Regions from separate parts of the Exiguobacterium sp. Leaf187 genome, predicted to be linked through region 4. Evidence: riboswitches for the same ligand, from Rfam matches in the RefSeq annotation. Region 4 holds a riboswitch; each other region holds the start of a gene.
What was found. Region 4 has a riboswitch for S-adenosylmethionine ahead of ASF99_RS12715 (methionine ABC transporter ATP-binding protein). Riboswitches for the same ligand answer to the same signal wherever they lie in the genome.
Positions count from the first base shown of each region.

Region 1: another riboswitch for S-adenosylmethionine. It lies ahead of ASF99_RS11700 (methionine ABC transporter ATP-binding protein); the one in region 4 lies ahead of ASF99_RS12715 (methionine ABC transporter ATP-binding protein).
Region 2: another riboswitch for S-adenosylmethionine. It lies ahead of ASF99_RS14145 (Na+/H+ antiporter NhaC family protein); the one in region 4 lies ahead of ASF99_RS12715 (methionine ABC transporter ATP-binding protein).
Region 3: another riboswitch for S-adenosylmethionine. It lies ahead of ASF99_RS13535 (methionine ABC transporter ATP-binding protein); the one in region 4 lies ahead of ASF99_RS12715 (methionine ABC transporter ATP-binding protein).

Region 1 is NZ_LMPR01000009.1:1,439,386-1,445,484, reverse strand. Features, by position in the region: gene ASF99_RS11720 (class I SAM-dependent methyltransferase) at 1-287, shown strand, start outside; gene ASF99_RS11715 (S-ribosylhomocysteine lyase) at 291-755, shown strand; gene ASF99_RS11710 (PLP-dependent cysteine synthase family protein) at 752-1,675, shown strand; gene ASF99_RS11705 (bifunctional cystathionine gamma-lyase/homocysteine desulfhydrase) at 1,668-2,834, shown strand; SAM riboswitch class I at 2,892-2,996, shown strand; gene ASF99_RS11700 (methionine ABC transporter ATP-binding protein) at 3,075-4,097, shown strand; gene ASF99_RS11695 (methionine ABC transporter permease) at 4,094-4,759, shown strand; gene ASF99_RS11690 (MetQ/NlpA family ABC transporter substrate-binding protein) at 4,792-5,625, shown strand; gene ASF99_RS11685 (MDR family MFS transporter) at 5,705-6,099, shown strand, end outside.
Region 2 is NZ_LMPR01000011.1:11,000-17,098, forward strand. Features, by position in the region: gene ASF99_RS14115 (nicotinate phosphoribosyltransferase) at 1-864, shown strand, start outside; gene ASF99_RS14120 (hypothetical protein) at 915-1,241, opposite strand; gene ASF99_RS14125 (YwpF family protein) at 1,385-1,876, shown strand; gene ASF99_RS14130 (histidine phosphatase family protein) at 1,873-2,463, opposite strand; gene ASF99_RS14135 (alpha/beta hydrolase) at 2,481-3,470, opposite strand; gene ASF99_RS14140 (metal ABC transporter solute-binding protein, Zn/Mn family) at 3,641-4,654, shown strand; SAM riboswitch class I at 4,724-4,828, shown strand; gene ASF99_RS14145 (Na+/H+ antiporter NhaC family protein) at 4,909-6,099, shown strand, end outside.
Region 3 is NZ_LMPR01000009.1:1,836,081-1,842,179, reverse strand. Features, by position in the region: gene ASF99_RS13560 (type B 50S ribosomal protein L31) at 1-158, shown strand, start outside; gene ASF99_RS13555 (DedA family protein) at 195-845, opposite strand; gene ASF99_RS13550 (thymidine kinase) at 1,029-1,643, shown strand; gene ASF99_RS13540 (alpha/beta hydrolase) at 2,805-3,563, opposite strand; SAM riboswitch class I at 3,631-3,732, opposite strand; SAM riboswitch class I at 3,982-4,085, shown strand; gene ASF99_RS13535 (methionine ABC transporter ATP-binding protein) at 4,172-5,200, shown strand; gene ASF99_RS13530 (methionine ABC transporter permease) at 5,190-5,840, shown strand; gene ASF99_RS13525 (MetQ/NlpA family ABC transporter substrate-binding protein) at 5,860-6,099, shown strand, end outside.
Region 4 is NZ_LMPR01000009.1:1,643,451-1,649,549, reverse strand. Features, by position in the region: gene ASF99_RS12735 (CAP domain-containing protein) at 1-160, shown strand, start outside; gene ASF99_RS12730 (GNAT family N-acetyltransferase) at 246-746, shown strand; gene ASF99_RS12725 (MetQ/NlpA family ABC transporter substrate-binding protein) at 806-1,621, opposite strand; gene ASF99_RS12720 (methionine ABC transporter permease) at 1,649-2,314, opposite strand; gene ASF99_RS12715 (methionine ABC transporter ATP-binding protein) at 2,304-3,317, opposite strand; SAM riboswitch class I at 3,402-3,507, opposite strand; gene ASF99_RS12710 (aminotransferase class I/II-fold pyridoxal phosphate-dependent enzyme) at 3,570-4,757, opposite strand; gene ASF99_RS12705 (alpha-glucosidase) at 4,906-6,099, shown strand, end outside.

The DNA.
Region 1 (6,099 bases), 200 kb from region 4:
CAGATGAGGAAAAGGGAGAAGCGATCGAACTGATGGCATCACATTTACCGGCAGACGGAAAAATCGTCTACGCGGATACGATGTTCGTCTCAGAAGAGGCACGCCTGCAAACGATTCGTGAAGCACGTGCTCAAGGGTTCGACGCGTTAGCGGAAGATCTCGAACGCGAGTTCTACCCGTTGATTCCAGTCATGGAAGAATTGTTTACAGCACGAGGATTCACTGTTAAATTTATACAATACAATCACTTCGTCTGGCTCGTAGAAGCCGAGAAAATGGGGGAATAAATCATGGCACTTCAAAAAATGAACGTCGAAAGCTTTAACCTGGATCATACGAAAGTCAAAGCACCTTATATCCGCGTCGCGGGTTATAAAGAAGGTAAAGTCGACCAAGTCGTCAAATACGATATCCGTTTCACGCAACCAAACGTTGAGCAAATGCCGATGCGTGCGATGCACACACTCGAGCACTTACTTGCTGAAAACATCCGTAACTACTCGGATGATGTCATCGATGTCTCGCCGATGGGATGCCAAACAGGTTTCTACATGGCGATGATGAACTTCGACTCGGTCGAAAAAATGAGCGAACTCGTTGAGAAGACGTTGAAAGACGTCCTCGCAGCAGAAGAGATTCCAGCGCAAAACGAAGTCCAATGTGGATTTGCGAGCGCACATGACCTCAAAGGAGCGAAGCACTATGCCGAGAAAATGCTTGCCGGTCGTGATGAATGGGACATCGTCTTCGGATGATCGCGAACAACGTCCGCGACCTCGTCGGAAACACACCACTCTACGAGATCACTTCATTCGATTTGCCTGCTGGTACGCGCATTTTGGCGAAGCTCGAATGGATGAACCCTGGGGGCAGCGTCAAAGACCGCCTTGGCATTCAACTCGTTGATGCAGCAATCGAAAACGGACATGTGACACCAGGCGGTACGATCATCGAGCCGACAGCCGGGAATACCGGCATCGGCTTGGCGCTCGCTGCTAAAAAATACGATCTCCAAGTCATCTGTGTCGTTCCGGAAAAATTCAGTCAGGAAAAGCAGACGTTGATGCGGGCACTCGGCGCAACCGTCGTCAACACACCGACTGAACTCGATATGCAAGGGGCCATCGACCGGGCAAAAGAACTCGGTCAAGAAATTCCGAATAGTTACGTTCCGTTACAATTCGAAAACGAAGAGAACCCAGTCACGTATCAGCGGACACTCGGTCCTGAGCTGATTGCGGACTTGCCGCACATCGACTGGTTCGTTGCCGGTTGTGGTTCAGGTGGTACGTTCGCCGGAACAGCGGACTTCTTAAAACAACGTCTCGGTACAAAAGCAGCAATCGTTGAACCGGAAGGCTCCGTCTTAAATGGTGGTCCAGCCGGTCCGCATAAGACAGAAGGTATCGGTACAGCGAAATGGCCAAGCCTCGTTCCGCGTGAACTCGTTGATGAGATTCATACGATTTCTGACCGCGATGCATTTGACGCGGTTCATACACTCGCTGCTCGCGAAGGACTACTCGTTGGTAGTTCAGCAGGTGCAGCGCTCGTTGCTGCGCTTGATATCGCAAAGCGTCACCCCGGCAGTACGATCGTCACCGTCTTCGCAGACAGTGCCGAACGCTATTTAAGCCAACAAATCTTTGAAAAGGTGGACGAAACTCATGCGTAAGAAGACAGCATTGATTCATGGAGGAACAGGTGTCGATCGGGCAACAGGAGCCGTCACACCTCCAATCTATCAAACAAGCACATACAAGCAGGATAAAATCGGTCAACTTAAGGACGGATACGAATACTCACGGACAGCGAACCCGACACGGACGAGCATCGAACGATTGATTGCGGATCTCGAGGGCGGCGCACGTGGTTTTGCGTTCGGTTCTGGGATGGCAGCGATCCATGCCGTCTTCCACTTGCTTGAGTCTGGCGACCACATCGTCATGACGGATGACGTCTACGGTGGTACGTTCCGCTTGATGCAACGCGTCTTACCGAAGTTCAACATCCAAGTGACATTCGTCGATACGACGGATCTTGCGGCAACGGAAGCAGCGATCCAAGACAACACGAAGATAGTCTACGTCGAAACACCGACGAACCCGTTGTTGAAAGTTACGGACATTGAAGCAATCGCAACAATCGCCAAACGTCACGATCTTAAACTCGTCGTCGACAACACGTTCGCGACACCATACCATCAACAACCACTCGCACTTGGTGCAGACATCGTCTTGCACAGTGCGACGAAATACATCGGCGGACATTCGGACGTCGTCGCTGGACTTGTCGTCGTCAAAGATGATGCGCTCGGCGAAGAGCTGCACTTCATTCAAAACTCGACAGGCGGCGTGCTTGGACCGCAAGACAGCTTCTTGCTCGTCCGTGGTCTTCGTACACTCGGTATCCGGATGGATGCGATCGAAGAGACAGCACATGATCTCGTTGCGTTCCTACAAGCGCAAGACATCGTCTCGAACATCTTCTACCCAGGACTTGCATCGCATCCTGGTCACGACATCCAAGCGAAACAAGCGACTGGATTTGGTGGGATGATCAGCTTTGATGTCGGTTCAGCAGCGAACGCAGAAAAACTCGTCGAGGCGACACACTTCTTCACACTCGCTGAGAGTCTTGGTGCCGTCGAGAGTCTGATTTCGGTGCCTGCACGGATGACGCACGCGTCGATCCCAGCAGAACGTCGGGCAGAACTCGGCATCACGGACGGTCTCGTTCGGATTTCAGTTGGACTTGAGGATGCGGAAGATTTGAAAGAAGACTTAACACGTGCTTTCACGTTCCTCGAAAAAGTTTCTGAAAAAACTGTTTGACAACAAAAATAACCCCTGCTAATATTCAGAATATATTCTACAAACTTAATACCGAAACTCTTATCGAGAGTGGTGGAGGGACTGGCCCGATGAAACCCGGCAACCGCGGATCTAATCCGAAGTGGTGCTAATTCCAGCAGACAAAAGTCTGGGAGATGAGAGCAAATGGTTTTGTGTACTGAAAAGTGCGCGCGTTTGCTCTAAAACGCGCGCACTTTTTTTATTTTAGGAGGGACAGTTGTGATTCGTTTACAAGACGTAGGAAAGATTTATCGCTCAAAGCGCGGAGCGGTCGAAGCCGTCGCGAATGTCGATCTGACAATCGAGCGCGGTGAAATTTTTGGAATAATCGGTTATTCCGGAGCAGGGAAATCGACCCTGATCCGATTACTGAATATGCTCGAAGCACCAACGAGTGGTTCGATCCAAATCGATGGTGTTGAAATGACATCACTAAAACCTAAGGAATTACGAGGCGTCCGCAAGAATGTCTCGATGGTCTTCCAACACTTCAACTTACTATGGTCACGGACGGTTGAAGAGAACATCATGTTCCCACTCGAGCTCGGTGGCTTCCCGAAAGCACACCGCAAGGAACGGGTCGCGGAACTGATCCAACTCGTTGGTTTGGACGGACGCGAAAAAGCCTATCCGTCACAATTATCCGGTGGTCAAAAACAACGTGTCGGTATCGCTCGGGCACTGGCATCGAACCCGGACGTTCTCTTATGTGACGAGGCAACAAGTGCACTCGATCCGAAGACGACGGACTCAATCCTTGAGTTACTCGTCGACATCAATGAAAAACTGAAACTGACGATCGTCTTGATCACACACGAGATGCACGTCATTCAAAAAATCTGTCACCGGGTCGCCGTCATGGAAGCCGGTAAAATCGTCGAGCAAGGACCGGTCGCAGAAGTCTTCCGTCATCCGAAGCAAGCGATGACGAAGGAATTCGTCAAACAATTGACGTCGCCGTCGGAGAACGAGTTAACGTTCGCGAAACTACGCGAACGGTACCCAACCGGAAAAATCGTTCAGTTGACGTTCGTCGGATCGACAGCAGAAAGCCCGATCCTCGCGGAAGTCATGAAGGATTCGCCGGTCCTGTTCAATATCATCGGTGGAAACGTCGGTCAATCACAGGAAGGGGCACTCGGTACACTGTTCATTCAGTTGATCGGGGAAACAGAAGCAACACAAGCGGTCATCACGAAGCTTCAAGCCAGTGATGTTGAAGTGGAGGTGGATCACCGATGATTTCATTCTTTGACAATCTAGATTGGGACATGGTGTGGGAAGCGACAGGCAGTACCGTCTATATGACGGCAATCGCTGGTGTTTCGACATTCGTCCTCGGTTTGATCATTGGTTTACTATTGTATGCGACAAACGAAGAGTTATTGTTCAAGAATCGGGCGTTCTATTCAGTGTTGAGCTTGGTCGTCAACGTCTTCCGTTCGATTCCGTTCATCATCTTACTGATCTTATTGATTCCATTTACGACAGCAATCGTCGGTTCGTTCCTCGGACCAACGGCAGCATTACCGGCACTGATTTTCGGTGCTGCACCATTTTACGGTCGGATGGTTGAACTCGCGTTACGCGAAGTCGATAAAGGTGTCATCGAGGCAGCTGAATCGATGGGCGCGACGAAGTTCCAGATCATCTATAAAGTCTTAATCCCGGAAGCGTTGCCTGCCATCGTTTCTGGTATCACGGTCACACTCGTCTCACTTGTCGGTTATACGGCAATGGCCGGAGTAGTCGGCGGAGGTGGACTTGGGGACATGGCCTTCATCGAAGGATTCCAGCGTTCTCAAAACGATGTCATCGTCATTGCGACACTCTTAATCTTAGCGATCGTCTTCGTCATCCAAATCATTGGTGACTTGCTGATCCGCGCGATCGATAAACGTTAATTCGAAACTTAATCATATTGGAGGAATCATTCATGAAAACTTGGAAAAAATTCGTAGGTACTGCTGCTGTATCCGTCTTAGCTATTAGCCTTGCTGCATGTGGCGAAAAATCATCAGGATCAGGTAGCGACGACAAAACACTCGTCGTTGGTGCTTCGAACGTACCGCACGCTGAGATTCTTGAGCACGTCAAAAAAGAATACGAAGCAAAAGGTTACAAGCTTGAAATCAAGAAGTTCCAAGATTACGTACTTCCGAACAAAGCGCTCGCTTCAAAAGAAATCGATGCGAACTACTTCCAGCACGTACCGTATCTTGAGCAACAAGAGAAAGAAAACAAATCATATAAGTTCGCGAACGCAGGTGGCGTCCACGTTGAACCACTCGGTATTTACTCGAAGAAATACAAGTCACTCGATAAGTTACCAAACGGTGCAACGATCTTAACGAGCTCAAACGTCGCGGAACGCGGTCGTGTCTTGACGTTCCTTCAAAATGAAGGATTGATCAAGCTTAAAGACGGTAAAACGACAGATGCACAACTCGGTGATATCGCGGAGAACCCGAAGAAACTCAAGTTCAAGACGAACATCGAAGCATCACTTCTTCCGCAAGCTTACAAAAACAATGAAGGCGACGCCGTCCTCATCAACACGAACTATGCGATCGATAACGGTCTGAACCCATTGAAAGACGCGATCGCTTCAGAAGATGAGTCTTCACCATACGTCAACATCATCGTTACACGTGATGGCGATGAAAAAGACAAGCGTGTCACAGCACTTCTTGACGTTCTGCACGAAAAGAAAAACCAAGATTGGATCCTCGACAAGTACAAAGGTGCGGTCGTTCCAGTCAGCAAATAAGTTCACCGAAGCCGGCATCCTTCCTATATAATGGAAGGATGCTTTTCATTTGTCTGAAACAGGGGTTAGGGGGAATCATATGCAACGCATAAGTCAACTGCATCCGTTGACACTCGGGGTCTTGTTCGGGACGTTTTTCTCACGTCTCGGAACGTTCATCACGATGCCGTTCTTCGCCATCTACATGACGACCGTCCTGAAATTTGATCCTGTCGATGTTGGCTGGGTACTCAGTATCTCGGCGATCGCCAGTCTCGTCATGAGTTTCATCGGCGGCACCTTGTCGGACCGGTATGGTCGCCGGGCGATGATGCTTGCCGGAACGATCGGATTCGCGATCGTCTTCATTGCGCTGGCACAAGTCGAGACATTCTGGGCATTCTTTACGCTCAGTGCTTTGAACGGGGTCTGTCGTTCGATTTTTGAACCATCCGCCCGTGCCTTGATCAGTGATACGACGGACGAAGCGAACCG
Region 2 (6,099 bases), on a different contig from region 4:
GGAACGATGGAACATGCCGACATTCAATTCCACGATGACGAATTGACGGCATTCCGGACATTCGCTTCTCATTATCCGGATCAGGCGACATTACTCGTCGATACGTACGATACGCTCAAGAGTGGTCTTCCGAATGCCATCACGGTTGCGAAGGAACTCCAAGCCAAAGGGCATAAACTGCGTGGCATCCGGATCGATTCTGGCGACTTATCTTACTTGTCAAAACGTGCCCGTAACATGCTTGACGAAGCTGGCTTCCCGGAAGTCGACATCGTCTTGTCAGGGGACCTCGATGAGTACGTCATTCAGGACTTACGCATCCAAGGTGCCCAAGCCAATACATTCCTCGTCGGAACACGTGGTATTACAGCTTACGAACAACCGGCTCTTGGGATGGTCTACAAATTGGTCGCACGTGAAGTAGATGGCGAGCTCGCACCCGTCATTAAAGTATCCTCGTCAAAAGCCAAGACGACGACGCCCCATATCAAGGAAGTCTATCGCATCATCGATCCGGTGACGGATAAGTTCAAAGGCGATTACGTGACGTTGATGGACGAAGATCCGTCAACACTTGAAGCTGTCGATCTCATCGACGTCCGGGACCCATCGTTCCGGAACCGCATCGAACAGTTCAAGGTCGAGCGCTTACTTGAACCGATCTTCAAGGATGGAGAGTTGATCTATACAGTGCCGACGATCGAAGAGAGTCGCCACTTCCACGAAACACAGATTGGTCGTCTGTGGGAAGAGTACAAACGACTGCGCTTGCCAGAGATCTATGCTGTCACATTCAGCGATCGTCTCTGGAAGCTCAAACTCGACATGATTCGGGATACCCGACTGGCAAGTGGGTTAAAATAAGACGCCAAAAAGCGCCGTTCTTCCTCCCTCAGGATGAACGGCGCTTTTTCTCATGTTAATCCTGCTTCGTTTCCGACAGGTGTCATTTCTGTTGGCGCTTGTTCCATCTTCTTACGAAAGTACCATGCGAAGCCAAGTGCACCTCCGATGAAGACGATATACGTGATGCGTTGACCGAATTCAGCTAAGGAATCCGCGTAGAAAATACTGATTAAATGATCACTTCCACTAATGAGTAGCAAACAGGCAATCAGGAGCGCAATGCGATATGCAAGCGTCGGGCGGTCTGTCGGTTCAGCATGCCAATACATGATGATATGGTGGGCAAGTAGAACGATACCCAGGATTCCTAATATTCCAATGAGTACTTGCGGCATAATGAACGATCCTCCTGTTTAGTAGTATCTAGTCTTATTTAAACATAGTTCATACGGATTTCGTCAGGAAAAGTTTCCCGTCCCACATTCCTCACGGTATACTGTAGGAAAATCGTAAGCGATCAAGGGAGGGCATTTTTTTCATGAAAACCTTTAAGTTATGCACTTTACGCATTTTAATGGACGAGTCAGGACGTGATACGACGATTCCCGTCGCCATTCAGGACGGATTGACGGTCAGTACCGAACAGACGGCACAGTGGGTTGCAGAAATCGTCGTTCCTCCAACGGATCAGCCGATCGTCGATGAATTGTTCACAAAACATTTACGTGCTTTGATTGAAATCACGATCTCACGACCTGATAATGACCCTGCCGCGATGATCGTCACGCCCCTTGAACGGACTGTCTTAAGCGAAAACGTCTCGTATGTCTTCACGGGTAAGATGGTCATGATGAAGAATGATTTATCTGAATCGATCTTACGCGAAGTCGTCGAAGATGGATTCGCTGGCGAAGAACTCGTTCAAGAATATAAGGATCGTCGTTCGAAACGTGGCGCCCATATCACAAGCATCGCTAAAGAAACATTCAAGCAATATTTGACAGAGCATCCGAACGCACCCGTTTCTTAAGGTTTTTCGACCTCATCCGTGATGTGGTCCGCTACGTTGATTCGGTCAATCGTATAGTGATCTGTATGATGGATATAATTCGCACACGCGTTTTTCAAAGGTGTCCGGTAACTGAACGTCGCATCAATCGATGATAAGGCTGCCTTGATCGTATGCGAGTGACAGACGATTAGAATTCGTTTCCCTTCATACATGCGTGTCGCTTCCTGTAACGCATCGAACACGCGATCCTGGATGGCTTGTTCCGTTTCAAGACCCGGCACAAGTGTCGTATCGTTCGCTTGAACAGCCTCGTAAATCGCTGCGACTGGTTCACCGGAAGCGGCTCCGAATTCGCGTTCGACAAGTCGCTCGTCTGTCGCTGTAATCGTTAAGCCAACAGCACGACCGATGATTTCCGCCGTCTCAACGGCACGCGACAAGGGACTTGCTACTAAGACATCCCACTTTTCATTCGATAGATAAGCGGCGCTGAGTTCCGCTTGTCTTCTTCCTGTTGCATTCAACGGGATATCTTCTCTTCCTTGAATCCGTTCGTTTAAGTTCCAATCCGTCTGACCATGCCGCACTAAACAAATTTCAGTCATGTCTCTGTCTCCCTCATTTAAGAAATATGACTGATTGTATCATGTTTTCCATTCGGAAGTTGTCGAGGTGGCAACAGTAGTACCTGACAGGTGAAATGTTCAATTCGTTCAAGCAATCGTTCGATCTTTAACGGATTTTCCGTCTGAGCGAAACTAGCAAGTGAGTGCGTACCATTCGGAAAGGAAAACAAACGAACATCGGCTCCGACATCCGCTCCCTTCTCAACGAAATGCAAGGCTTGAGAAAACGGAACAATCGGATCTTTTTTACCGTGCAAGAGCATGATTGGCGGAGCATCCGACGATAAATGTGTGACGGGTGAGACGTGCGTCATCAGCTTGCGCCATTCTTCTCGTCCCCCCTTGTAGAACTTAATATGGGCAATCCAAGTCTGAATGAAATTAAACAGCAAAAAGTTCGTCGGTGGATATAAAGCGATCACACCACTGATCAATGGCATGTGCCGCTCATCGCGCTCACCAACGAAAGCAGATGGGGCAAGTGCCGTCGTCAGCATGAGTGCGGCTCCGGCTGAATCTCCCCATACCATCATCCGTCCTCTTAGAATGCGAAGACCCTCTGCTTCCTTATTCAAAAAACATAACGCATCCCGTACATCTTCGAGGTTATCCGGAAAATAACTGCCCTCTTCGAACAAACGATACTCAATACTACAGACGGCAACTCCGAGTTCAAGTAGTCGATCAACGATTGGACTAAAGCAGAACATGTCATCGCGCTCTCCACGAACGAATGCACCACCGTGTGCATAGATGGCAACTGGAAACGGTCCTTCTCCTGGTGGATAATAGAGATCGAGTTGTAAGATGCGGTCTCCCACCTGTTTGTAGGTGAGCGTCCGCGGTGCAAGTTGTTTTTCTGTGAGTGGCAAGGCGGGTTCGGTCCATCGAAGTAGTGCACCATAATTGTTCCAGATACTCGCTCCCGCTGCTGCCGTCGTCAATAATGCAGCTCCCCCCATTAGCCATGCAGTTTCACGTTTCACTTGATCACCTCCAAAAAGACGTGCCAGTTTCTTCACTTTATTATCCTTTTACCCCGTTTTAAAAGATGTCGAACGTCTCGGTATTCCTACTTGACGCTTCACCAGCGTTCCGCTATAGTGAGAAAGTCCAAATCGGAATTGTTACGTTTTAATAATGGAGGTATCATATAATGAAAAAAATTATTCCTGCTTTAACAATCGCCTTCGCGAGTGCAAGTGTCCTCGCCGCTTGCGGTTCGAATACCGATTCATCGACTTCAGATAAAACCCAGACAGAAGTCTATGCATCGACGTTCGCAACAGCTGCTATTGCCCGCGAAATCGGTGGTGATCAAGTCGACGTCAAGATGATCGTCCCACCTGGAGCAGATCCTCACTCTTACGAGCCGACGTCAAAACAACTCACTGAAATTGCTAAGGGTGACTTGTTCCTCTTAACGGGCACGACGCTCGAGCCGTATTCGAAAAAAATCCAAGAGAGCTTAAAAGGCACGGACGTCCGCTTCATTGAGACGAGTAAAGACGTCAACTTGCTAGAATCGGATGCTACGCTTCATGCACATGAAGAAGAGGGGCATACAGAAGACGAACATGCTCACGAAGAAGAAGGGCACGATGATCACGCAACGGACGAACATGCGCATGAAGAAGAGGGTCATGACCACGGAAAATACGATCCACACGTCTGGCTCGACCCTGTCAACGCAAAAGCAATGGCACACTCGATTACAACTGCTTTATCAAAAGAAGTACCAAAAGACAAAGCAACATTCGAGAAAAACTTAAAAGCGTTCGATCAGCAAGCTGATGAATTGGACGAACAATTTAAACAAGCCGTCGCTGATGGATCAAAAAAAGAACTTCTCGTTACGCATGCCGCTTATGGTTACCTCGCAGAACGATATGGTTTCACACAACTGCCGATCGCGGGAATTTCTCCTTCCGATGAACCGTCACAAAAGCAACTGGCCACTTTAGTGAAAGAAGCACGGATGCATGATTTGAAATACGTCGCGTTCGAAGAGACGGTCTCACCGAAGGTCGCACGTGTCATCCAAAAAGAAATCGGAGCTGAATCCGTGACGATTCATAATCTAGAGTCGGTCACGAAAGCGCAACAAAACAGCTCGTACTTCAAGTTGATGGAAGAAAACGTCCAAACATTAAAACAAGCACTTCAGTAAAGTACAGTTGACACGCGTTACTCAATGCGGTACGGTAAGAAACGTGTTTTACAACAATTGAATGACTTCTTTTTATCGCGAGAAACGGAGGGACTGGCCCAATGATGTTTCGGCAGCGGACGATTTGATTCGTACTGTGCCAAATCCAGCAAGCGAAAGCTTGAGAGATAAGAAGAGCGTCTTTTTTCATAAAGACCTCCTTCTTTCTTGCGAAGGGGTCTTTTTTTGTACCTTTGAGAAACGAGGTGTCAACAATGAATGAAACGATCACGCCTAACAAATGGGCACTGCTTCCCCTCGTCGTATTCCTGGTCCTCTTCATCGGAGCCGGGATCTTCTATGACGACTTTTACAAATTTCCGATCCTTATCGCCGCATTGATTGCTTTAATCTTTGCTGCAATCACAACGAAAGGATCCATCAATCAAACGGTCGAACGAATCGCAACCGGTGCCGGAAATCCCGATATCATGATCATGGTCTTCATCTTCTTATTAGCCGGTACGTTTTCTGGAACGGCAGAAGCAATCGGTGCCATCGATGCGACCGTCAATGCTGCTTTGACGTTCCTACCTCCGTCACTCCTGATGAGCGGTCTGTTCGTCATCGCTGCCTTCATCTCGATGGCGATGGGGACATCTACCGGAACGATTGCCGCGCTCGCGCCGATCGCTTTCGGTATTCATGAAGCAACAGGCATCAACGTCGCGATCGCAGCAGCATCAGTCGTTGGGGGTTCGATGTTCGGCGATAACTTGTCGTTCATCTCAGATACGACGATCGCTGCCGTTCGAACGCAAAAAACGAACATGCGTGATAAGTTCCGAACGAACTTCATGATCGTTCTCCCGGCTGCCATCTTGACGGTCATCTTACTCGCATTCGTTTCTGGTTCTGGCGATGCGGTAACGGCTAAAGCATTCGAGTTCTACAAATTGATTCCATATCTCGCCGTCATCGTCCTTGCACTATTTGGTGTTAATGTCATCCTCGTTCTCGTCGGTGGTACATTGCTCACTGGCATCATCGGTATGATTGACAATAGCTTCGGTTTAAGTGGGTTCGTCCTTTCGATGTCAAAAGGAATGATGGGCATGGCAGAGATTTCAATCTTGACGCTCCTCATGGGTGGTCTCGTCAGTTTGATTACGTTCAACGGTGGAATTGCTTACTTGAAAGAGACGCTGACGCGCAAGATTTCACAGCGTCGCGGTGCCGAATTCAGTATGGCGGCACTCGTTAGTGCGACGAACCTCGCAACGGCGAACAATACGATCTCGATTCTTGTCGCTGGACCACTGGCAGCTGAAATCGCCGATACGTATGAAATCGATCGCAAGAAATCAGCGAGTATCCTTGATATCTTCTCTTGTGGTATTCAAGGCATCATTCCGTATGGGGCACAACTATTGATTGCAGCAGAATTGACGAAGACGGCTTCTCCT
Region 3 (6,099 bases), 190 kb from region 4:
CTTCGAACGAAACGATCACTTGGGAAGATGGTAACGAGTACCCACTCATCCGTGTGGATGTGTCTTCAGACTCGCACCCATTCTACACAGGTCGTCAAAAGTTCAACGCGGCAGATGGTCGTGTCGATCGCTTCAACAAAAAATACGGCCGCAAGTAATTACTTGTCGGTTCTTAAAAAAACAGCCTGCCTCCATTACGGAAGCAGGCTGTTTTTGTATAGACTGAATTGTGAACGATACGCGAGATACGTCTTCAAGACGAACGAGAAGGCGATTCCGCCAGCAATCCCGATTAAATAGGGCATGACTTCCGGATGTGCCAAGACATAGTCCATGACTTTATGGAACGAGAGATGGCGGCCGACGAAATAACCGGCGCCTAAGAACACGCTGATCCAAATCAAGGCACCTGTATATGCATAACTCGCAAAAACGCGAAACGGCATTTTTGAGACGCCTGCAAAAAAGGCAGAGAGTTGGCGGAGACCAGGTATGTAGTAACCGATGATCAAGACCGATTTTCCGTAACGACGAAATCCGGCTTCAGCGGAAAGAATATGTTTTTCTGAGATACGCATTTTCGGTCCAACGCGGTGTAGTAGTGGCATACCGAGTTTTAATCCGAGTAAATAGCTGATCGTCATCCCGATGCAACTGCCGGCGTAAGCGGCGAGAATCGTACCGACGAGTGGTAGATTGCCTTGATGCATCCAAAATCCGGACAAAACGAGCAGGGTCTCATCAGGAACCGGCAATCCCACGATACCACCTGCGAGAAGGACGGAGAGACCAAGGGCACCATATTGGTGCAGGATGTCATGTAAGAGATGATGAATCGGGGACACCTTCTTTCGTGAGAATCTTCTTCTTCAGTGTACAGGAAATAGGGGGCAGTTGGAATGAAAGGACAAAAATTCTAGGGAAAGAAAAAATGAATTTTGATTTCCGGAAGTCAACCCTTTTTCTCGATACCGTTTCGAGCTATACTCGTTAAAGTGACTATTTTTAGAGGACGGTGTCGGACGATGATGCATGTAATAAATCAGTACGGCTGGATCGAAGTAATTTGTGGCAGTATGTTTTCCGGGAAATCGGAAGAGTTGATTCGTCGTGTCAGACGGGCGCAGTACGGCAAACTGCCCGTGCAAGTATTCAAGCCAGCAATCGACGACCGGTACCATGAAGAGCATGTCGTCTCTCACGTTGGCAACTCTGTCGTAGCGATTCCGATGGCGACGAGTCGTGATCTCTACGCGGCAGTAGCAGAAGAAACACAAATCGTTGGCATTGATGAAGTTCAATTCTTTGATGATGAGATCGTACAAGTCATCGAAGCACTCGCACAAGACGGAAAACGCGTCATTTGTGCAGGCCTTGATCAAGATTTCCGGGCAGAGCCATTCGGGAAAATGCCTGAATTACTGGCGCGTGCAGAATTCGTGACGAAGCTACAAGCGATCTGTCTTTCATGTGGGGATCCGGCTTCCCGGACACAACGTTTGATTGACGGGAAACCAGCGAACTACGATGATCCGATCATCCTAGTCGGAGCGTCGGAATCGTATGAGCCACGTTGCCGTCATTGCCATGAGGTACCTGGAAAACCGAAGCCGCTCCAATCGGTGCAACACCAAGAACGATAAATGAAAAAAGGCGAAGGCTGGGATATAACTCAGTTTTACAGATGATAAAAAGGAATTGCACATCCTGAGTGATGGCGATTCTTTTTTTTCGTTAAACTCAGCTAGTTAAGTCTCAGCTTCTTTTAGTCACTTTTTTAAACTCGAGATGAATGATAAAGAAAGCTAGGACTAAAAGAATAAAGTAACTAATTACTACTTGTAACAGTTCTTTATCGTGAGTTAGCTAACTCTAAACATAGAGTATATAAGTAATTAAAAAGACAATAAGGATTCATCAACTGAAAACTCTTACTGTTTTTCTCGTTTGTATGTAACCTTTCGAAGGTTTTTGGTGTAAGGTATAGTGTTTTTGAAGGATTTATTTAATGGATAAATTGAAAAGATCAAACAACGATAACTGTTGATGTAAGGAATTGGAGGTAAACAAATGAGTAAATACCATAAATCTAGCATACGATTAGTTTTGATTGTATTAGTTACAGTCACAATCTTGTATTATGGTTTTAACTTTGAAATAGGGTACGGGATAATCTTTTTAATCGCAGCTGTTGGGTGTACCATTTATCTTAACTTTAAAGCAGCTAAAAAAGAAAAAAGTGAGAAAAAAATCCTATAATTAAATATGGGAGTTTCAGCTTGTAGACAACCCCTCACTTCGTAATTGAAATGAGGGGTTGTTGTATGTATTAATTACTAAAATGTTAAAGAAACGTGGATTCCCTGAGGGATCCAAGAACCAATTTGTAGGCTTTTCGAGGTTCACGGTAATGAAAGTAAGCATTGCTTGAAGCGTCGTTTTTTCACTCCCCGGATCTGTTGTACTCTCCTGTATATGACGTCTTAATCTAATTTGTCTTTTTGCTTTCGGGCAACGCGTCTAATGTAGAGAAATAGGGTACCTATTCCTTCAACCCAAGACCTAAAAATTAACGGAATGTCATGTTAGTCTAGATCTCTTTGATGGTACGTCGCATGTAGGAAATACTAAATACATGTTGAAGAAGCGTCATCTTGATTAACAGGACGAGGTCGATGCTTGTCCCAGGAAAACGATTTGAAATGAACAAAGCGCAATCCTCCCATTAGAGAAAATTGCGCTTTGCTTACAATCTGTAGCAGCTATTTGCTTCCATATAGAAACGAATAGCTGTTTTTTTTGATTCAGCCTGTTTCTTGCGAAAACTGACACGATTGTTCGATAAAGCGGATCGTCTCACGAACGATCAAATCCTGATCATGATCGAGGGTCGCGACGTGGTACGAGTTCAGTAAACAGTAGCTTCGTTTATCATTCGTTCCGATGTGCTGATGCAGATAATCCGAGCTCGACGGCGGAACGACGTGATCGGTCGCCGAGTAGAGAATTAATGTCGGCAGAAGGATTGATCCTAAGCGTCCTTTCGTTTCATCCATCAGACGGACGAGTTCGAACGCACAACGGCTCGGAACGAGGTCATAGATGATTTCGAAGGCTGCTCGCTTAATGTCCGGTGCCCCTTCCGGTAAGTACTGTGGACCGTCCTCGAACGAAAGTGCTTCGTAAGAAGGAACGGAGAGTGCGGCATTGATCGTAATGATGCCGGCAAACGGAATGCCGTCAGCGGCGAGTGACAGTGCAAGCGTCGCACCCATCGATTGACCGATGACGAAGACTTGATCGCATGTTTCTTGTAAACGTTCATAGCCGTCTTGCAGACTTTGCTTCCAACATCGAGCAGTCGATTGTTCAAACTCGCGGACATTCGTTCCATGTCCACGTAAGCGCGGGGCATAGACGGTAAAACCTTCAGCAGCGAATGCCTCACCGACGTCCCGGACACTTTGCGGTGTGGCGTTAAAACCATGACAGATTAGAATGCCGATCGATCCCCCTTGAAAATAGAACGCTTCAGCACCAGTCAATACAGGATAGTTCATCATTACTATTTTTCCTCCATTCATGAAAAAAACTCGTCGACGTCACTGCTTGGACGCCCACGAGTTTTTCACCGTATCATCCAAAGCCGCGCTTTGCTGGTCGGAGCACCTTACAGATTGCAGGTTGCCGTGAAGTCATAGAGCCAGGTCTCTCGTTCACTCTTGATAAATATCATATTGGAATTGTCGGAATAATCATTGAAACGATGGTAGCACGACCAAAAATGACTTGTCAAATCTTTCTTGACGAATCATGATCCGTTGAGTAAGCTAACTCATAACTTGTTCATCCATCGATATGCGCCAAATGGATTATTTTTGCAAAGTTGGTTGACTTTTAAAGTTTCGACCCGTAATGTAAAAATTAGTTTTACGACATAAGCAACAACGCAACAACACACATACAAATTTCATACCGCAATACTTATCCAGAGAGGTGGAGGGACTGGCCCTACGAAACCTCGGCAACAGACTCATTATGAGCACTGTGCCAATTCCATCAGACAGATGTCTGAGAGATGAGTGGAGTGGATTCTGCCACTGTGCGGATCCAGGTCTCTTCTTGTTTCTCAAGAAGGGACCTTTTTTGTTGAATGAAGGGGGAAAACGGAATGATCGCATTTCATCAAGTCAAAAAAACGTACGTCACGAAAGATCAGACGATCGCAGCACTCGACGGTGTCGACCTGACGATCGAGAAAGGCGAAATCTTTGGTGTCATCGGCTTTAGCGGTGCCGGAAAAAGTTCACTGCTCCGCTGTGTCAATCTATTAGAACGACCGACGTCAGGAACGGTGACGGTCGATGGAGAAGATTTAACGCAACTGTCTCCGAAAAAATTGCGCCAAGCAAAACAACGGATCGGGATGATTTTTCAGCACTTCAATCTATTGAATGCGAACACGGTCTTTACGAATGTCGCGAAACCACTCGTTCTCGCAGGCGTCAAGAAAGACGAAATTCGCCGCCGGGTGACGGAGTTACTCGAATTCGTCGATCTCGCGGACAAGGCGGATCATTATCCGGATCAATTGTCGGGTGGGCAGAAACAGCGCGTTGGTATCGCCCGGGCACTCGCGACGCAACCTTCCGTCCTCTTATGTGACGAAGCGACGTCAGCACTCGATCCCCAAACGACACATCATATTCTCCAGTTATTAAAACGGATCAATGCGGAGTACGGAATCACGATTCTCTTGATCACCCACGAGATGGGCGTCATTCGGGAGATTTGCGACCGCGTCGCTGTCATTGAAGCTGGGAAACTGATCGAGTCAGGAACGGTCTTTGATGTCTTTTCAAACCCGCAGACCGAGACAGCACAGAACTTCGTCCGCTCCGTCATGCACGACGAGATTCCAGCATCGATTCGCCAGTTGATCGAGTCCCGGAATGCGAATCCGATCTATAAGATTCATTTCCTCGGACATCACACCGGGCAGCCGCTCTTATCGCAAGTTGCGAAACGCTTTGACGTCGATATCAACATCTTGCACGGTAGTATCACGGAGTTGCAGGATACGCCGTTCGGCACCTTACTCATCGAGTTGATTGGTGAGCAGACTGAAGTGAAACGAGCGTTACACTACATCGATCAGGCACAGGTGACGGTCGAGGAGGTACTTGCTCATGCTAGTTAATTACAGTGATATCTGGACAGCATTTTTGCAGACGATGACGATGGTATCCGTTTCGCTCTTATTCTCGACCTTGATCGGCTTACCACTCGGGATCCTGCTTGTCGTCACGCGAAAAGGAGCATTGCTTGAAAATGTCCCGCTGTTCACGTTCTTCAACAGTATCGTCAATATTTTCCGCTCGATTCCGTTCATCATCTTACTCGTCGCGATCATCCCGTTGACGCGCTTGATCGTTCAGACATCGATCGGAACAGAAGCCGCCATCGTCCCGCTCGTCTTTTACGCTGCACCGTACATGGCGCGTCTGATCGAGAGTTCTTTACTCGAAGTCGATAAAGGCGTTCTTGAAGCAGCAGAAGCGATGGGCGCGACACCGTTTCAAACGATTTTCCGCTTCCTCCTACCGGAAGCACTCGGTTCACTCATCCTGAACTTAACGATCGCGACGGTTGGCTTGATCGGGGCGTCAGCGATGGCAGGTGCGATTGGAGGCGGTGGTCTCGGCGACTTAGCGATCACTTATGGCTATCAACGATTCGACACGAAAGTCATGATCATCACGGTCGGGATTCTCGTCATCTTAGTCCAAGGCTTACAGACGACAGGCAACATCGTCGCACGAAAAATTAGAAGACATTAATCAAGGGAGCGATTCAGCCATGAAAAAAGCAGTAGCAATTGGAGCAACACTCACGACGATTTTATTTGCCGGGTGCGCAGCATCAGGAGAAGACGAAAAGACGATCAAGCTCGGTGTCAGCGGTTCAGACACACAAGTTTGGGATTATGTCGCCAAAAAAGCAGAGAAGGAAGGCATCAAAATCGAACTCGTCAAGTTCTCCGATTATGTCCAGCCGAACATGGCACTGGCTGAGGGTGAGATCGACGCCAATGCCTTC
Region 4 (6,099 bases):
ATCAATGGGCTATCCGAATGTCTTTGCATCACATTGGGGCTTAATGAATTCAAAAGGGCATCGAGAAAATATTTTGAAAAAAGAGTACAAACAAGCTGACATCGGTGTGGCTTTCCGGAGTAACGCACCATACTTCACGATTAATTTCCGAACACCTTAAAATAGAAGAATGGAGGACGATATTTCACGATGTCGTCCTCTTTTTCATGAAGCGATGTGTTTTACACTAAAGGCAGGAGGTGGGGATGTTGGAAATCCGTCGATTGAATCCAGAAGATGCAGTACTCTATAAAGCGTTGCGATTGGAAGCCTTACGAAACCATCCTGAGGCATTTGGCTCTGATTATGAATCAGAAAAAGATCGATCCGTCGAACGGTACGCAACTCGTCTTGAAAGCGAACAGTCGATGACGTTTGGTGCGTTTCATGAAAATGAACTCGTCGGTGTCGTCACTATCGTCTGCTCCGAGCCGTTCAAGATGCGACATCGAGCGAATGTATTTGCGATGTACGTCACGCCACGCGCCCGAAAACAACAGGTCGGACGACGCCTTGTAGAAGAGGCATTACGTACATTAAAGCAGCATCCTGTAATTGAGCAAGTCCATCTCTCGGTCGTCCGGACGAACGAAGCTGCTAAAGCGTTGTATCGGTCGCTTGGTTTTGAATCATACGCGATTGAACCACGGGCGCTGAAAATCGATGATACCTATCATGATGAAGAACTGATGTGGTATCGGTTCTAACACCAAACGACCGGAATTCAAAGAGATGATCTCTCCTTGAATTCCGGTCATTTTTTGTATCAGTTTGCCCATTCAGGCTTGCTGAAGCCTTTGAATGATTTTTCGATAACTTCATTGAAGGCGTCCGATTCGACGGCTGTTTTTAAGTCTTTTGCGACTTGTTTGTCCGCATCTTTCGTTTGGACAGCGACGAGGTTCCGGTATTGTTCGTCCATCGTCTCAAGTGCTAACGCATCAAGTAAGTCGAATTTCGCAGCAAGTGCGAAGTTCCCTGGAACGGCTGAGATATCGACACTTTCGACAGCGCGTGGCAGTTGAGCCGCTTCGAGTGGTTTGATGACGAGTTTCTTCGGATTCTTGACGATATCTTTTTCTGAAACGGTCAGAGGATCAGCATCCGGCTTGAGTTCAATCCACCCTTGTTCCGCAAGCAAGTTCAGTGCCCGTGCTTGGTTCGTCGGATCATTCGGCGTCGCGACTTCAGCACCTGTCTTGACGTCGTCAAGTGTCTTCGCTGTTTTACTGTATAGTCCCATCGGTGCTGTCGGAACCGTGATCAGTCCTTTTAAGTCGAGATTCTTTTCTTTAGAAAACGTTTTTAGATAGATCGAGTGTTGGAACAAGTTGGCGTCGATATTGCCGCTACCGAGGGCGATGTTCGGTTGAATGTAATCGCTGAACTCGACGATTTCGACTTTATAGCCTTTCTTTTCGAGTTGTGGCTGAATCGCTTGTTTGACCATGTCGCTATACGGACCGCTCGTCGCCCCGATCTTGATCGTCTTGTTTTTTTCATCAGCGCTGCTGTCTCCACATCCTGCGAGGACTCCTGCACCGAGTAAGGCTGTTGCTAAAAAGGCATATCGTTTTTTCATGATTCCACTCTCCCTTTGTATGTGTGATTAGCGTTTATCTGTTTTTCGCGCCAGTTGATTGCCAAGTGCTTGAATACTTTGAACGATGACGATGAGCACGACGATCGTCACGATCATGATGAGATTATCGTAGCGATAGTAACCGAAACGGATCGCGAGGTCACCGACACCACCGCCGCCGACGATACCAGCCATCGCTGAGAAGCCAATCAAGCTGATCGTCGTTAATGTGATGCCCTGAATGATGCCAGGGAGTGCTTCCGGTAAGAGGACACTGACGATGATCCGCAATGGTTTCGCCCCACAGGCTTCCGCTGCTTCGATTAGACCAGGCGGAATTTCACGGAGTGATGTTTCGACGAGTCGCGCGAGAAACGGAATCGCTGCGACACTGAGACTGACAGATGCTGCCGTCGGACCGATCGTATTGTCGAGTAAGAACTTCGTCAACGGAATGAGGGCGACCAACAAGATAATGAACGGTAGCGACCGGACGATGTTGACGACGAAGTCAAGAACACGGCGGACGGCAAGGTTTTGAAAAAATAATCCGCGGTCGGTGACGAACAAGAGAATTCCGAGCGGAATCCCGACGACCAATGCGAAAGCAAGTGAAATTCCGACCATCCATGCTGTCTCGCCGAGTGCCTTCAAGAGCTCAGGTAACATCGTTTGAATACGATCAAGCCACATCCTGAATCACCTCGAGTGCATGAAGTTCCGTCGCGAGCCAGTCGAGGGCAAGAGCGATTTGATTGGATGATCCCGTCAAGCTGACAATGAGGACACCGAAGGCGACGTCTTGAATGTAGTCGACCTTGCCGTGCAAGATGCTGACTGAGATATCGTAACGGCGGATCGCTTCTGATAACGTACTCTCACCGGTCTTTTCGCCCGTGAACTGCAAGCGGATGATCTTGCCTGGGGTTGCCTGTAAAATGCGTTCCGGCAATTCGATTTGTAGTGCCGTATCGACATAATGTTGCGTCACCGGATGCTTAGCTTGACTGAACAAGTCATAGGTTGAGGCGACTTCAACGACTTCACCTTGTGACATGACCGCGACACGATGGCAAATCTGTTTGACGACATCAATCTCATGCGTGATGAGGACGATCGTCAACCCGAGTCGTTCATTCAAATCCTTCAGCAGTTCAAGGATCTGTAGTGTCGTAACGGGGTCAAGAGCGGATGTCGCTTCATCACATAACAAGACGGTCGGATTGTTTGCGAGTGCCCGGGCAATCCCGACGCGCTGTTTCTGCCCACCGCTTAATTGACTCGGGAAGTTCGTCTCAAATCCTTCAAGTCCGACGAGCGAGACGAGTTCGCGGATCCGCTCCGGGAAATCTGCTCGTTTGACGCCAGCGGCCTTGAGCGCAAAAGCGATGTTATCCGCGACGTTGCGCGACTGGATCAATTGGAAATGCTGAAAGATCATTCCTGTCCGCAAGCGAAGTTGACGCAAATCTGCTTTTGACATCCCGCCAAGCGAGACACCGTCGACCTTGACGGTTCCTTGTGTCGGATGCTCGAGCCCATTGATTAGGCGAAGCAACGTACTTTTACCGGCACCAGACTCGCCAATGATTCCGAAGATTTCTCCTTTTTGGATCGTCAAATCGACATCCCGTAAGGCAAAAATCGGGGTCCGGTCTCGGACGAACCGTTTTGTAATGTGTTTGAATTCAATCATCCGCTCATCTCCTCATACAAAAAAAGTCGCTTTTTCCTAGTAGCGGAGCAACCAGAAAAAAGCGACGAAAGTGTAAGATTTCGTAACTTATCTCTCAGAATGAAAATCATTCTGTAGGATGTGGCACCGTTCCTTACAGGTGGTTGCCGGACGTCGTTGGGCCTAATCCCTCGGTCGCTCTCGATAAGTAGTTATGCTGTTGGGACTTACTTTAACGGAAATGATTCCCATCTGTCAAATGTTTTTTCAGAATTATTCCGCAACAGGTGTCCGGAATAGGTTGAGCGTTCCGATTCGATCGACGGCTTCTTCTAGACGTTCGACGTCAGCAATCAAGCTGATCCGGACGTAGCCTTCACCGTGTTCGCCGAAGAAGGATCCAGGGGTCACAGCGACGTGCGCTTCGTCAAGTAGATGATCGGTGAAGCTCTGGGACGTGTAACCTTCAGGAACAGGAAGCCAGACGAAGAAGGAACCGCCCGGGCGTGGTCCACTCCAGCCGATTGCATCAAGTTTTGCGAACAACGCATCGCGTCGTGTTTCATACAAGCGACTTAACTCACGGACGCACGTCTGGTCACTCGTGAGGGCGACGGTCGCCGCATGCTGAATCGGTGTGAAGGCACTGACGTAGAGATGTTCTTGGTACGTTTCGATGCTTGAGATGACGGACGGATTTCCGATGGCAAAGGCAATCCGGAAGCCGGACATGTTGAAGCGTTTTGAGAGTGAGAATAGCTCGATTCCGACGTCTTTCGCCCCTTCCGTCTGCAAGAAACTTCGCGTCGGACCATCGAAACTGATACCGCCGTATGCTAAGTCATGAACGACACAGATATCATGGGCATCGGCGAAAGCGACTGTCTGCTCGAAGGCTTCTGCCGTCGCGGTCGCACCCGTCGGATTACTCGGGTAGTTGAGGAACAACATCCGGGCACGCTCAACGTCCGTCGTATCAAGTAAGTCATAATCCGGCAAGAAATCATTTTTCTCGAGCAACGGAAGCGTAATCGGGTAAGCGCCAGCAAGTGCTGCACCAGACAGGTAATCCGGGTATCCTGGATCCGGGACGATGACACCTTCTCCAGGGTTGACGATCGTCTGCGGTAAGGCGACGATTCCGGCTTTACTGCCGAGGAGAATCGCGACTTCCGTTGCCGGATCGATCGTGACACCGAATTCAGTCGCGTAAAAGTTTGAGACAGCTTGTTTTAGAAAATCATGTCCACGAAATGGTGGATATTGAAGGTTCGTTGGCTCGTCGATAGCTTGTTTTAAGGCATCGAGAATATGTACAGGCGTCGTTTGGTCGGGTGTTCCTTGACCAAGTGTGATGACATCATGTCCGGCAGCTTTTACAGCACCGATTCGGTTCGCAAGTTCAGCGAAGACGGGAGCAGGAAGCCGATCAATGGCGATGGATGGAGCGAAATGTTTCATGGATGAATGCCTCCTTCGTGGTATTGTCGTCAAGGATAACGAATATTCAGTCAAAAGAAAAGAACTTTTTCGAAATTTAAAAAAATTTTCGGATAAACAGGTACAGATAAGTGGAGCGGGAATAAAGAGTAGGGAGAGGAGTGGGAAGATGAAGCGAGCTAACTGGAAAGAGGCAGTCGTCTATCAAGTCTACTGGCGTAGCTTTAAAGATTCGAACGGGGATGGGATCGGTGATTTAAGAGGTGTCATCGAGAAGCTTGATTACATCGCTTCACTTGGTGTCGATGTCGTGTGGCTGAATCCATGTTATCGTTCCCCGGACGTCGATAACGGCTATGATATTGCCGATTATTACGAGATCATGAAAAAAGCGGGAACGATGGGAGATCTCCAGGAGTTGATCACGGCTGCTCATGCCCGTGGATTAAAGATCATTCTCGATTTAGTCGTGAACCATACGAGTGACCAGCATGACTGGTTCCGTCAGTCATGTGAGCGGATCAACGATAAGGATGACTGGTACATCTGGAAAGACGGCACGAAAGAGACGCCTCCGAACAACTGGCGCTCGTACTTTGCGCCAAGTCCGTGGACGTGGAGTGAAGAGCGCGGGCAGTATTATTTTCATTCCTTCGCCAAAGAACAACCGGACTTGAACTGGGAGCACCCAGCTGTGAGGCAAGCAATCTACGATATGATGAACTGGTGGATTGCTCAAGGGATCGACGGCTTCCGGATGGATGTCATCAACTTGATCAAAAAACGGTCGTTCGAGGATGTCGCCAATCCGTTTGATCTCTCGTACCTTGGGAATCAGCCAGGTGTGCATGACTTCTTGCAGGAGATGCATGCGAATGTTCTCGCTGGTAAAGACTTGTTTACAGTTGGTGAGATTCCGTTCGTCGGTCCAGAAGATGGACTGTTATATGTCAGTGACGAACGAAAAGAACTCCGGACACTGTTTCACTTCGAAATCGCGGACGACATGGAAGCGATGGATCTCTTACGATTCAAGGAGATTCAAAAACGCTGGTACGACGTCTTATACCCATTAGGTGTCAATTCACAGTTCCTCAACAACCATGATCATACACGACAAGTGACGCGCTTCGGCAGTGAACGATACCGGGTTGAGAGTGCGAAACTACTCGGTTTGATGTTGCATACGTTACCGGGCATTCCATACGTGTATCAAGGAGAAGAGATCGGGATGACGGGGATTCGCTTCTCGGATCCGTCGCTTTATCAGGACGTCGCCTTTCGAAATCGATACGCGGAGCGCGTCGCTGGCGGAGAGGACCCAGAGGTCGTGCTCTCATCGATGCAGTTACTCGCGCGCGAT